DNA from 3 places in the Flexivirga aerilata genome. Region 1 is predicted to be linked to each of the others. Evidence: predicted binding sites of a transcription regulator. Region 1 holds the regulator's gene; each other region holds the start of a gene.

Region 1 (4,674 bases):
ATGCCGGGGTTGCTGGCCGAGCGGCGAATGAGATCCGGGATGAGCGAGACGCCGAGACCTTCGGCGACCAGGCCCATCACCGCGACGTAGTCCTCGGTCTCGAAGGCGACGTCCGGGGTGAAGCCGGCCCGTCCCGCGAGCGACAGCAGGTGGCCGCGACATCGCGGACAGCCGGCGATCCAGGGCTCCTCGGCGAGGTCGGCGAGCTTGACCTTCTTGGACTTGGCGAGCTTGTGGCCGATCGGCACCGCGAGCCGCACCTCGTCGTCGAGCAGTTTGCGGGTCACGAACGCGTCGAGGTCCTCCTCGCCGCGCGCGAGATCGGTGCCCTCGTAGGCGAACGCGACCGCGACGTCGCACTCGCCGGAGCGCAGCGCGGCCAGCGACTCGGGCGGCTCGGCCTCGGTGAAGCTGACGTGCACGTCGGGGAATCGCTCCTTGACCAGCGCGAGGGCTCGCGGCACGAGCGTCGAAGAGGAGGAGGGGAACGCCATCAGCCGCACCCGGCCCGCGCGCAGTCCCGCGATGGCGGCGACCTCGGACTCCGCGGCGTCCAGCGCCGAGAGCACCGGCACCGCATGCCGTGCCAGCACCGACCCGGCCTCGGTCAGCCGCACGTTGCGACCGAGCCGCTCGACGAGCACGGTGCCGGTGCGCTCCTCGAGCCGGCGCACCATCTGCGAGATCGCCGGTTGTGAGTAGCCGAGCGACGCGGCGGCCGCCGTGAAGCTGCCCTCGTCGTGGATCGCCTTGATCACCCGCAGTCCTGCCGCATCAATCATGACCCCAGAATAACCCGATGTTATTGATGATCGCCACTTGCGGTCGATCGCTAATCGAAGGGGTGGGCGCGAAACTCCGCCCCGGGGCTGATGTATGACGGGGGTCTTCGGCATACGGTCGGACCATGCTGATCTGCTGCGAAGTCCTGCTCGCCGCGACGAGTCCCGCAGGCAAGCGCCTGGCCGGTGGTGCGCAGCTCGACCTGGCGCTCGCCGGCGGGGTGCTGACCGAGCTCGCGGCCCACCAGCGGGTGGCGGTCAAGGGCTCGCGGCTCGTCGTGCTCGACGAGCGCCCGGGCGGTGACCCGTTGCTCGATCATGCGCTCGCGATCTTCGCCCAGGGTGCCGGCAAGAAGCCCGAGAAGGTGCTGCCGAGGCTCGCCAAGGGGATGACCGACCGGGTCTATGACCGGTTGGTCGCCGACGGCGCGGTGCGCCGGGACCTGGGTGGCTTCCTGCGGCCGACCAGGCATCCCGTCGTCGACGCGGCGAGGCGGGAGGCGGTGCTGCGCGCCGGCCGCCAGGTGCTCGCCGGGACCGCCCGGCCCGACCTGCACAGCGGCTCGCTGATCGCGCTGCTCACCGCCGCAGACGCAGTGACCACCGTCTACTACGCCGAGCAGTTCGGCGTCTCCGCCCGGGAGCTGAAGAAGCGCGCCAAGGCCGTCGGAGCGCAGGACTGGGCGGCCGGCGCCGCGGAGGCCGCGATCCGAAGCGCGCAGCACGCAGTGTCCGCCGCACTCGCGACCTCGGCGGTGGCGGCCAACATCGCCCTGAACAGCTGATCCGCCGTGACCGGCTGACCCCGGGGCGGCAGATCTCCGCCTCCGCCCGATGTGAGAGCTTGAAGGCGTGGTGACCACCGACCCGGACGCGTTGCGCGACCTGCTGCGCGCGGGCGGCGTCGTCGCTCTCACCGGCGCGGGGCTGTCGACCGAGTCCGGCATCCCGGACTATCGCGGCCCGGACGGCAATCGCCGCTTCCAGCCGATGACGGCGCAGGAGTTGCTCGCCGATCCGGTTGCCCGCCAACGCTATTGGGCGCGTTCGTATGTCGGTTGGCCGCGCTTCGCCGCGGCGCGGCCGAACCCCGGGCACGTCGCCCTCGCGCAGTTGCAGCGGGCCGGGGCACTGGGGCCGATCATCACCCAGAACGTCGACGGGCTGCACCAGAGCGCCGGCGCCGACCGCGTCGCCGAATTGCACGGCAGCCTCACCCATGTCGTCTGCATGCACTGCGGGGAGCGCTACCGCCGGGAGACCGTCGACGAGTGGCTGACGCTCGCCAATCCTGACTTCGACCGCTCGGCGGAAGGCCCGCTGCGGCCGGACGGTGACGTCGCGATCGCCGACGAGCTGATCAGCAGATTTCACATCGTGCACTGCATCATCTGCGGATCGGATCTGCTCAAGCCGGACGTGGTGATGTTTGGCGAGTCGGTCGCTAAAGACCTTGTCGCACAGTGCTTTTCGTATGTCGAGAACGCGTCTTCGTTGCTCGTCCTCGGGTCGTCGCTCGCGGTCATGTCGGGCTACCGATTCGTCCGGCGCGCGGCTCGGCTCGGCATACCGGTGGCGATCGTGACGCACGGGTGGACGCGCGCCACCGACGACGAGGTCAGCGTGCGGGTGGACGCCCCGCTCGGTGCCACCCTGACCGCTCTCGCGGCCGACCTCGCCCGCGCGCCCGGCTGAACCGCCGAACGCGCGCGGGGGCGGTGGGCTGGTGACTCGCGCCGGCTCAGACCCGCCGCAGCACCGCCGTGACCTTGCCGAGGATCGTCGCGTCGTCGCCGTCGATGGGTTCGTATGCCTCGTTGTGCGGCAGCAGCCAGACCTTGCCGCGGGTGCGCTTGAAGGTCTTCACCGTCGCCTCGTTGTCGAGCATCGCGGCGACGATCTCGCCGTTGCTCGCGGTCGGCTGCTGGCGCACGACGACCCAGTCGCCGTCGCAGATCGCGGCATCCACCATCGAGTCGCCGACCACCTTGAGCAGGAAGAGGTCGCCCTCGCCGACGATCTGCTTGGGCAGCGGGAAGACGTCCTCGACGACCTCCTCGGCGAGGATCGGGCCGCCGGCGGCGATGCGGCCCACGACCGGCACGTATGACGCCGACGGGCGCTCGTCGCCGAGGCCCGTCTCGTCGATGCTCGTCTCGTCGGCCGCGGTCACGCTCGACCCACCGCGGTAGCCGCGCTCGTCGCGACCGGCCTCGGGGTCGATGACCTCGATGGCGCGCGGCCGGTTGGGGTCGCGGCGCAGATAACCCTTGCGCTCGAGCATCGTCAGCTGATGTGCCACCGAGCTGGGGCTGGTGAGGCCGACGGCGTCGCCGATCTCGCGCAGGCTCGGCGGGTAGCCGCGGCGTGCGACGGAGCTGCGGATCACCTGGAGCACCTTGCGCTGCCGTGTGGTCAGGCTCTCACCCGACCGGTCCGGCAGCTTGTGAACTTTCGCCATCGCCTCATCTCCTGATCGACCCCGTGTCCACGAAAACCCGCGCCGTTCGGAGTGTTTCGGCGCGATCCCCGTGCGACCGCCGAGGGGCTGTCGGTGGTCGGTGCTTGTCTGATCTTCGTGCAGAACTTGGTACAGAACCCCGTCCAGAACTTCGCGAAGAACGTCGTGCAGCCAGAGTATGGGGTTCGGACACAGTTGCCAAACATCTGTACGACGCGTGTCTCGACAGTGTCGAACGTCCGTGCTATACATCGTACAGAGGTCCTATCGCACACGCGTTCGCAACAGCCAGCAGTGGCGAAGGCCATGGTCCAGGAGGAAGAGATGAGTGCAGTCACCCAGTGGGAGATCCCGGCGACCGTCCCGCCGCGCCCGCGGCGTCGCCTGCGGTCGGTGCCGACCGGGGCCGGTGCGACGGCGAGCGTGGCCGGTGTGCCGCAGCGGCGCGCGGTGCCGGCGCAGATCGGTGTGCGCCTCACCGCCCGCGGCCGCCGGCTGCTGGTCGCGGCTGCGGTCGTGATCCTCTGCCTGTCGGGGGCGTTCGTCGCCCGCGCCTGGGCGGCGCCCTCGGCGCCCGCCGTGCCGTCGGTCACGGTCCAGCCGGGCCAGACGCTGTCCGAGGTCGCCCATCGCGCCTACCCGCAGCTGACCACGGGCGACGCGGTGACCAAGGTGCAGCAGGCCAACTCCCTCAATTCGCTGCAGGTCCACGCCGGCCAGCGGCTCAGCCTGCCGCGCTGATCGACTCTGCCGCCGGAGAGGCGGCAGCACATGCCATGGGTCCAACCGTGTCCCGGGCTCATGGAACGGGCGGGCGCAGCACGGGATTGTGCTGCGCCCGCCCGTTGTTGACAGATAGGTGCGGCGTGGCCAGGTAAGTGCGGCTGCGGCGGCGACTGCGAGCCGGTGAGACCCGCGACACGCCGTACGACACACCCGCAATCGGCCGCTGACCTGCGCAGATTCGACGCGACGCGCCGACGTCTTGCGTGCTTGTGGTCCAGGTGCCTAACATCCCTACATCTAGTAGTTACATCGTTGGGATTCATCCACATCTAGTCCACACGTCATCCCCAAGTCATCCACCGGATACCCACACCTTCATCCACAGGGAGCGGGTTTTTCCGGTGCTTGATCGCCGGGATGGCCACACCTGCACGACCCCGCGACAGCTTCCGAGGAGGACCGCCATGCACTGCCCGTTCTGCCGGCACGACGACAGCCGCGTCGTCGACAGTCGCACCAGTGAGGACGGCACCTGCATCAAGCGTCGCCGGCAGTGCCCCAACTGCGGCAAGCGGTTCTCCACCATGGAGACCGCCAGCCTGACGGTGGTCAAGCGCTCCGGCGCGAGCGAGCCGTTCAGCCGGGGCAAGGTGCTGGTCGGCGTGCGCAAGGCCTGCCAGGGCCGTCCGGTCAGCGAGGACGACC
Region 2 (4,674 bases), on a different contig from region 1:
CAGGACGTGCGGCACCGACGACTGCATGCCGAGGCTGACGCGGGTGAACCCGCCCGCGGCGAGCGTCTCGGCGACTTGGGGGGTGATCGTGTCCGGGTTGGCCTCGGTGGTCACCTCGGCGTCCGGTCGCAGACCGAAGGTGTCGCGCACCCCGCTGAGCATCCTGGCGAGGTCGGTGGCGGCGAGCATGGTCGGCGTCCCGCCTCCGACGAAGACGGTGCTGACCTCGGGCAAGGCGGCGCCGGTGCGCTCGATGACGTCGCGGGCCAGTGCCAGCTCGGCGAGCGCGGCGTCGGCGTAACTGCTCACCCCGGCGCCGTGCGGGCCGAGTTCGGCGAGCGTGTAGGTGTTGAAATCGCAATAGCCGCAACGCACTCGGCAGAACGGCACGTGCAGGTAGATGCCGAATTGTCGCGTCGACAATGATGTGGCGGTCTGGGCCGGAAGCGCGCCGTCGACCGGCACCGCTTCGCCCTCGGGCAACGCGCTGGGCACCGCACAATCCTACGGGCGCGGAGTGGGCAGCCAACGCGCCGGCTCGAGTGACGGTCGTCGGGAGTCCGTCGGGGCCGAGCCGCCGCTTGCCCCGCTGCTCGAGTAGGCCGAGCCCTCCCTCACGCTGATCGAGTAGGCCGAGCCCTCGCTCACGCTGATCGAGTAGGACGAGCCGCTATGCGAGGCCGTATCGAGATCAGCTGTGTCTTAGTCGGCGGGTTGGGTGGTGTAGGTGTGTCCGGCGGGGCTGGTCCAAGCGCACACGCCATCAGTTGTCATGGACACGGTCCAGCCGGCTTCGTGCTTGGCACGGTGGTGATGCCGGCACAGGCACTGCAGGTTGTGGGCCGCGGTCGGACCATCCGGGTAGGCGGTGACGTGGTCGAGGTCGGTGAGCTTCGCGGGTCGGGTGCAGCCGGGGAACCGGCAGTGCTGGTCGCGGGCGCGCACGAACCGCGCCAACCGGGCGCCCGGGGTGTAGGTCTCGCAGCCGGTTTCGGCAACGGTCCCGGTTTCCGCATTCACCAGGGCGCGGGTGAACTTCGCTCCAAGTAGGCCGGACAGTTCCCGGATCACGCCGGCGGGGATGACGCCGACGCCGGGCACCTGGACGTCGCCGAGGCGGTAACGCACCGGGTCCGCGGCGGGAGCGGGATCTTCACTGGGTGTGAACTGCTGGGAGCGGATCTGCTCGGGCGGTGGTCGGGTGCCAGTGCGGAGTGCGGCTTCGTACAACATCGCTTGGAGTTGGCGTTCGGCCTCACTGATCGGTCGGTAGCTGCCGAGGTCGAGGACCCTCCGGTTGACGGGGAGGATGACCTTCGGCGGACCGGGCGGTCGCACCTTCGCCGTCCACGCGCCGACGGCCCCGGGTGTCGCGCCGGTTGCTGCTGCGTCGTCAATGAGGCTCGACCGGTCCAGCACACCGACCCCACCGCCCGTGCCCGTGCCCGATGCGTCGCTCGTGCTCGTCGCGTTACTTGGGCCGGTCGTCTCACCCGTGCCCGTCGCGTCGCCTGTGCCCGTCGCCCCGTGGCGGCCAGGCGCTTCGGCCCCGCCAACGCCAGTGCCGTTTCCCGGGCTCGTGTTGGTGGACCGGGCGGTGTCCGGGTGGAACGGGACATGCAGCACCAATTCGGTCGTCACGTGCGCGTTCGACAGCAGCAGGTCGGTCAGGGCGTCGACGCGGCATTCCCCGAGGCTCTTGCTGTCAGTAGTCGAGTCGTGCAGCAGGCGGGCGTGGGTGTTGACCGCGGCCATGAGTTTCGCGGCGTCAAGGGAGGGGAGCACGGCGGTGAGGGTGGACATGCCCGGCTCCCAATGGGGTTCGACGGTCACGTTCGTGCAGTCCCGCCGCCGTGCCGTTGCCGCTTGGGAGGCTGCGATGGGTGCGTGCTGCACCAAGAGGCGTTGGGTGCGCCGCCGCAGTTTGGTCGATGTGGATGCTTCCGGGTCACTGGCGAGGATGTCGGCCTCGATCGCGTCTGCGACCTTCGTCGACTCGCCGGGCGTGTCCAACGCGCCGGCCGCATCGGCGAGGGCGTCGCTGACCGCGACCACCTTCCGTCCCTCCAACTCCCCAGTCCCGGCCCGGTCGAGCAGCAGCGGCGTGTGACGCACACTCTCAACCGCCTGGGTCAGTCGCAGACTGGTTTGCCGGTCGGTCCACCCCAACCGGGCACCCACCTCCAACGGCGTCCACATATCCGGGTCGTGCGGGTGCTTGTCGTATTCACGCTGCGCGAGTTGCTCCAGCCGCAGGGTTTGGGTCGCCCAGGCAGAGTTCTGCACCTGCTGCGTCGCGAGCACCTGATCGAGCAGCTGGTCGTCTGAGAGACCCGACCCCTCGCCCCGTCCGCGGTCGGCGTCGTCGCGGGTCTTGTCGAACGCTGCGCGCAGCAGCGTCTGCGCCGCCTCCAGGAGTTCGCTCGTGGTGGCAGCGGCGATCACCTGATCGGTGAGGGTCTGCTGCAGGTGCGACATACCACAACCATACACCTGTTCGAATCGGGTGGGAAGGGTTGAACGCGATGAATCCGGTCTGTTTCCAGTGCGATTCGTGAGATTCGACAGGGTTGTCAGTGGCCGGTGGGATGGTGTTGCGTGGTGGGGTGGGTGGTCTCGATACGGGCTCCCCCCGCTTCGCTCCTCCGCCCTACTCGACCACCATCAGGGGCTGCTCGTGTCCTACTCCACCAGCGCCAACGGAACCCCAGCCGCCAGGTTGCGGACGGAGCACGATCAGGTGAGCAGCGAGATCACCGAGCGGGGCGAGGGGCCGCGTGAGCGGCCCTATGAAGCGAAGCGGAGCGCTAGCGGAGCGAAGCGGAGTGAGGCCGCGAAGGCGGTCCCTCGCCCCGCGCCACGGTGCACCCGCAACCCGCACGTCCACCACCCCGCGCAGCGGGACGTGTGCAAACATCGGAGCCGCCACCGACCAACCGCCGAAGGAGCACCATGGCCGACCGCCAGACAGCGCAGGCCGGCCAGCCGTCACCTGCCCGCACGCCGTCCCCCACCCGCACGGCATCGCCCGGCGACCACGCGCCCGAGGACGCCCGACCGGACACCACGCTCTTCCTCACCATCGACGCCGGCGGCACCTCGACCCGGGCGGTCGTGCACGACAGCGACGGCCGAAGCTTCGGCTATGGCGTCGCCGGCTCCGGCAACCCGACGGCGGTCGGCGCGAATGCCGTTGCCGATGCTATGTATTCGGCTGCGGATGAGGCGCTGTCGCAGGCCGGCGCGGAGCCGGTGCAGGTCGGTTTCGCACTCGCCGCGATGGCCGGCTCGCGCACCGCGGCACCCGGCGTCGAGGGCGGTCTCGCCCGCCTCGGCGTGACCGCCGAGCTCACCATCGCCGGCGACCTGGAGGCGATCTTCGCCAGCGGCACCCATCAGCTGGACGGTGCCGCGCTGGTGTCCGGCACCGGCGCGGCGGCCGTAGCGGTCCGTGACGGCGCGGTGGCCCGCACCGTCGACGGCCGCGGCTGGCTGCTCGGTGACGTCGGCTCGGGCTTCTGGATCGCCCGCCGGGTGCTGCGGGCAGTCACCGCCCACATCGACGGCTTCGGCGCGCCGACGTCCATGACCACCGCCGTCCTGGCCGGCATCGGGCAGCCGACCGACCTCACCGATCGCGAGGCGACGGCGCAGGCGCTCGTCACCGCGACCTACCGAATCGGCGCGCCGGGCATCGCCACGTTCGCGCCGATTGCCTTCGCCCACAGCGAAACTGACGACACCGCCCGTCGCATCGTCGACGAGGCGGCCACCGGACTTGCGCGCACGGTGATCGCGCTCGGAGCACCGCCGGACCCGGCCGCACTCGTCGTCGGCGGCAGCGTGCTCTTCCACCAGCAAGCACTGCGGGACCGACTTTCGGCACTGCTCACCGAACACGGCTGGACCGGACTCACCCCGGTCGCCGACGGTATGACGGGAGCCGTCGTCATGAGTCTGCGCGCCGCCGGATACGACGTCAGCGCGGCCTCGCATAGGCGAATCACGGCCTCCCTGGCCGCAATTCGCGCACACTCTCGCCCAACCCCGGCCGGCCGCACCTCCACCTGACCAGCCGGCGCCAGGGCCAGCCGCGACTACTACCCGCCTCGCACCACCCGTGCCCTGTCACCCTCCGACCACAACCCGCGCTCTGCCGCCCCCGACCACAACCCGCGCCTACCGCCCACTCCCTGCCACCCACTCCGGTCAGATCGTCCCGGTCACCGCCTGCAAGCCCAGGCTGGTGACCGCGACGCACACCCACAACAGCGCACCGAGCAGCAACGGCCGGTGCCCCGCGTTCCGCAACTGGGTGGGCCGCAGGCCGAGGCCGATGCCGGTCAGCGCCACGGTGATCAGGAAGGTCCCGAGGAGGGTCAGCCCGTCGTGCCAGCCCGCCGGGATCGCGCCGGCCGAGTTGAGCGCAGCGGCGGCAAGGAAGCCGAGCAGGAAGCCGGGCACGATCTTGCGCACGGGGATGCGCACCTGCTCCCCTTGCGCCGCGGCCTCCCGCTTGGCCGTGAGCACCGCGAGCACCATCACGATCGGGATGATCATCAGCGACCGGGTCAGCTTCACCACGATCGCGTAGGGACCGGCACCGTCACCGAAGCTGTAGGCGGCGGCGACCACCGACGAGGTGTCGTTGACCGCGGTGCCGCTCCACAACCC
Region 3 (4,674 bases), 1.6 Mb from region 1:
AGATCTCGCGACCGCCGTTCGGCAGCTGGATGGGCGTCGGCAATCCCGAACTGGATGCGGCGTCGCCGCCGCCTGCCTCGCGCGGGCTCGATCCCTTCGAGCCACTCGAGGAGCAGCCGGCGAGTGCGCCGACCGAGCCGGCTCCGGCGATGGTGAGCAACGAACGACGTGTCAGATTTCCCCCGTAAAACATCGCCTCCCACGGTAACTCCCGGGCGAATGCGGTGTCGGCGGCGTTGACGCTTCCGTGAATGCTGATCGAGTAGGCCGAGCCACTTCCCCACGCGGATCGAGTAGGCCGAGCCGCTAGGCGAGGCCGTATCGAGATCAGCAGTCCTTCAGTCGGCGGGTCGAGTCGCTGATCGAGTAGGCCGAGCCGCTTCCCCACGCGGATCGAGTAGGCCGAGCCGCTAGGCGAGGCCGTATCGAGATCAGCAGTCCTTCAGTCGGCGGGTTGGGTGCTGATCGAGTAGGCCGAGCCGCTAGGCGAGGCCGTATCGAGATCAGCGGTCCTTAGTCGGCGGGTTGGGTGGTGTAGACGTGTCCGGCGGGGCTGGTCCAGGTGCAGGTGCCGTCGGCGCTCATGGTGACGGTCCAGCCGGCTTCGTGCTTGGCGCGGTGGTGGTGCCGGCACAGGCACTGCAGATTGTGGGCCGCGGTCGGACCGTCCGGATACGGGGTGACGTGGTCGAGGTCGGTGAGCCTCGCGGGTCGGGTACAGCCGGGGAACCGGCAGTGTTGGTCGCGGGCTCGCACGAACCTCGCCAACTGCGCACCGGGGGCGTAGGACTGGGTGCCGGTTTCGGCGACGGTCCCGGTCTCGGCATCCACCAGGGCGCGGGTGAACTTCACCCCGAGGAGGCCGGACAGTTCGCGGATCACGGTGGCTGGGATGACGCCGACACCGGGGACTTGGACGTCGCCGAGTCGGTAACGCACCGGGTCCGCGGCGGGAGCGGGATCTTCACTGGGTGTGAACTGCTGGGAGCGGATCTGCTCGGGCGGTGGTCGGGTGCCAGTGCGGAGTGCGGCTTCGTACAACATCGCTTCGAGTTGGCGTTCGGCCTCGCTGATCGGTCGGTAGCTGCCGAGGTCGAGGACCCTCCGGTTGACGGGGAGGATGACCTTCGGCGGACCGGGCGGTCGCACCTTCGCCGTCCACGCGCCGACGGCCCCGGGTGCCGCGCCGTTCGCTGCTGGGTCGTCGATGGTGCTCGGCCGGTCGAGCACGCCGACCCCACCGCCCACGCCTGTCGCATCACCCCTGCCGGTCATGTCCCCCGTGCTCGTCGCGTCGCCTGTGTCCGTCGCCCCGTGGCGGCGGTGCGCTCCGGTCCCGCCGACACCAGTGCCGTTCCCCCGAGGCGTGTTTGTGGACGAGGCGGTGTCGGTGTGGAAGGGGACGTGCAGGACCAGTTCGGTGGTCACGCGCGCGTTCGACAGGAGCAGGTCCGTCAGGGCGTCGATGCGGCATTCGCCGAGGGTCTTAGCGGTGGTGGTTGCTTGGTGCAGCTGGCGGGCGTGGGTGTTGACCGCGGCCATGAGTTTCGCCGCATCCAACGACGGCAGGACGGCAGTGAGCATGGACATGCCCGGCTCCCAGTGCGGTTCGACGGTCACGTTCGTACAGTCCCGCCGCCGCGCAACCGAGGCTTGATCGGCGGCGACGGGTGCGTGCTGCACCAACAGGCGTTGGGTGCGCCGCCGCAGTTTCGTCGAGGTGGATGTCTCCGGGGCACTGGCCAGGATCTCGGCCTCGACGGTTGCGGCGAGGTCGGCCGGACAATCAGATGTGTCCGATGCCTCCAGCGCATCGGACGCGCCGGTTGCGGGGATTGCGTCGGCGAGGGCGTCGCTGACCGCCACCAGCTTCCGCGACTCCAGCTCGCCGGTGCCGGCGTGGTCGAGCAGCAGCGGCGTGTAGCGGACACTGTCGACTGCTTGGCTCAGCCGGGCGCTGGTTTGCCGGTCGGTCCACCCCAGGCGGGCACCGACTTCCAACGGTGTCCAGGTGTCCGGGCTTTCCGGGTGCTTGTCGTATTCACGCTGCGCGAGTTGCTCCAGCCGCAGGGTTTGGGTGGCCCAGGCGGAGTTCTGCACCCGCTGCGTGGCCAGCACCTGGTCGAGGAGTTGGTCGTCTGAGAGACCCGACGCATCACCTCGTGCGCTGGCGGTGTCGTCGCGGGCCTTGTCGAACGCGGCGCGCAGCAGCGTCTGCGCTGCCTCCAGGAGTTCTCTCGTGGTGGCAGCGGCGATCACCTGATCGGTGAGTGCTCGCTGCAGGTGCGACATACCAATACCATACACCTGTTCGAATGAACTGGGAAGGGTTCAAGGTGCCGAATGTTCAGTGTTTTCAGTGTGATTCGTGGGATTCGGCAGGTTGTCAGGGTGGGTGGGATGGTGTTGCGTGGCGGGGTGGGTGGTCTCGATACGGGCTCCCCCGCTTCGCTCCTCCGCCCTACTCGACCACCGAAAGGGACTTCGCTGCTTTGCCCTACTCGACCAGCGTCAGGGGGCTGTATCTGTTCGGTCACAGTCGGCACGATCAGGTGAGCAGCAAGATCACCGAGCGGGGCGAGGGGCCGCGTGAGCGGCCCTATGAAGCGAAGCGGAGCGCTAGCGGAGCGAAGCGGAGTGAGGCCGCGAGGGCGGTCCCTCGTCCCGCGGTCCCACCCGGGGTCGCACAGCACAATCAGGTGCGTGGCGCCATCACCGAGCGGGACGACCCGGGGTGGTCTCGATACGGGCTCCCCCGCTTCGCTCCTCCGCCCTACTCGACCAGCAACAACCAACCTCAACAGCTTCGCTCCTCCGCCCCTACTCGACCACCACAAAAGGGCTTCGATGCTTTGCCCTACTCGACCAGCCTGGGGACTGCACCTGTTCGGTCGCAGTCGGCACGATCAGGTGAGTGGCGAGATCACCGAGCGGGGCGAGGGGCCGCGTGAGCGGCCCTATGAAGCGAAGCGGAGCGCTAGCGGAGCAAAGCGGAGTGAGGCCGCGAGGGCGGTCCCTCGTCCCGCGGTCCCACCCGGGGTCGCACAGCACAATCAGGTGCGTGGCGCCATCACCGAGCGGGACGACCCGGGGTGGTCTCGATACGGGCTCCCCCGCTTCGCTCCTCCGCCCTACTCGACCAGCAACAACCAACCTCAACGACTTCGCTCCTCCGCCCTACTCGACCAGCGCAAAGGGACTTCGCCGTAGTCGACCACCATCAGGGGCTGTATCTGTTCGATCGCGAACCAGCTGTCGCTCCTCAGCCTTCGCGCCGAAACCCACCCGATCTCAGTGCATTTCGATGTCCCTCCAGCTCAGGCCCTGAGCACCCGTCCCGGCCCGGGCGTATGACGAGCCGCCCGCACGGCGGCGAGGATCCGGGCGGTTGCGGAGTCGATGTCCCACCACTCGTCGAGCGGCAACCACTCATGGTCGGTCGCCTCGCTCGCCACCCGGATGTCGGGCTCGCGATCGCACAGCACGCGGAAGATGACGTCGATGTGCCGCAGCTTCGGCTCGAAGACGGTCGCGAAGGCATCGCCCGGGTCGATGCGTAATCCGGTCTCCTCCAACACTTCTCGGGCAACGGCCTGCTCCGGACGTTCGCCGCGCTCGATCAGGCCGCCGGGCAGACTGACGCCGCGACGGTGCGTCTGCCGAAGGGCGAGCAACGCGCCGTCGTGCTCGATCAGGGCGATCGCCCCGACGCTGAACGTCGGCGTGGTGAGCCGGACCAGTCGATAGCTCGGCCCGGTCGGCAGCCAGCGGAAGAGGGTGAGGCCGAGGCGTCGCAGCGGACCGGGACGAGCGTGCGACATCAGCCCGCCTGGGCGGCGGCCGCCCGGCCCGCGGATCGGCCCGAGAAGATGCAGCCACCGAGGAAGGTCCCCTCGAGCGAGTTGTAACCGTGCACCCCGCCACCGCCGAAGCCGGCCGCCTCGCCGGCCGCGAAGAGTCCTTCGACCGGTGCACCGGACGCATCCAGCACCCGCGACTGGAGGTCGGTTTGCAAGCCTCCCAACGACTTTCGGGTCAGCACGTGCAGCTTGACCCCGATCAGCGGACCGGCGGCCGGGTCGAGGATCTTGTGCGGCTTCGCGACCCGCACCAGCCGGTCGCCGCGGTAGCGGCGCGCGCCGCGCAGCGCCGTCACCTGGGCGTCCTTGGTGAAGGGGTTGTCCAGCTCGCGATCGCGCGCCACGATCTGGCGTTCGATCTCCGCTGCGTCGAGCAACGGCTCGTCGGTGAGTGCGTTCATCTTCGCGACGAGGTCCGAAATATCCTCTGCGACAACGAAGTCCGCGCCGTGCTCCTTGAACGCCTCGACCGGGCCGGGTGCTCCCTTGCGCAACCGCGAGGCGAGCAGCTTGAGATCCTTGTTGGTGATGTCCGGGTTCTGCTCCGACCCGGAGAGTGCGAATTCCTTCTCGATGATCTTCTGTGTCAGGACGAACCACGAGTGGTCGTGCGGCGCGAGTTCCGGTGTGGTGCGCAGATATCGGAGCGTCCCGAGAGTGTCGAAACCGGGCAGGTAAGGGTGCGGCAGCCGTCGGCCGAGCGCGTCGAACCACATCGACGACGGCCCGGGCAGGATGCGGATCGCGTGCTGCGGCCACACCGGGTCCCAGTTGCGGATGCCCTCGACGTAGTGCCACATGCGGTCCCGGTTGA

What was found. Region 1 encodes LexA, which represses DNA repair genes until DNA is damaged. Its sites were predicted from a motif close to TCGAACANNTGTTCGA; they were not measured.
Region 2: HJ588_RS14495 (HNH endonuclease signature motif containing protein) is a predicted target of LexA. The motif match lies at 2,486-2,501, and genes of this name have one in related genera.
Region 3: HJ588_RS02510 (HNH endonuclease signature motif containing protein) is a predicted target of LexA. The motif match lies at 2,300-2,315, and genes of this name have one in related genera.

What each region holds. Positions count from the first base shown of each region.
Region 1 covers NZ_JABENB010000001.1:2,094,549-2,099,222, forward strand. The annotation lists gene HJ588_RS09880 (LysR family transcriptional regulator) at 1-782, opposite strand, end outside; gene HJ588_RS09885 (GOLPH3/VPS74 family protein) at 908-1,567, shown strand; gene HJ588_RS09890 (Sir2 family NAD-dependent protein deacetylase) at 1,635-2,477, shown strand; gene lexA (transcriptional repressor LexA) at 2,524-3,243, opposite strand; gene HJ588_RS09900 (LysM peptidoglycan-binding domain-containing protein) at 3,568-3,984, shown strand; gene nrdR (transcriptional regulator NrdR) at 4,434-4,674, shown strand, end outside.
Region 2 covers NZ_JABENB010000002.1:562,168-566,841, reverse strand. The annotation lists gene hemW (radical SAM family heme chaperone HemW) at 1-495, opposite strand, end outside; gene HJ588_RS14495 (HNH endonuclease signature motif containing protein) at 703-2,478, opposite strand; gene HJ588_RS14490 (N-acetylglucosamine kinase) at 2,953-4,071, shown strand; gene HJ588_RS14485 (YeiH family protein) at 4,210-4,674, opposite strand, start outside.
Region 3 covers NZ_JABENB010000001.1:527,024-531,697, forward strand. The annotation lists gene HJ588_RS02505 (hypothetical protein) at 1-193, opposite strand, end outside; gene HJ588_RS02510 (HNH endonuclease signature motif containing protein) at 514-2,292, opposite strand; gene HJ588_RS02515 (NUDIX hydrolase) at 3,318-3,821, opposite strand; gene HJ588_RS02520 (FAD-binding dehydrogenase) at 3,821-4,674, opposite strand, start outside.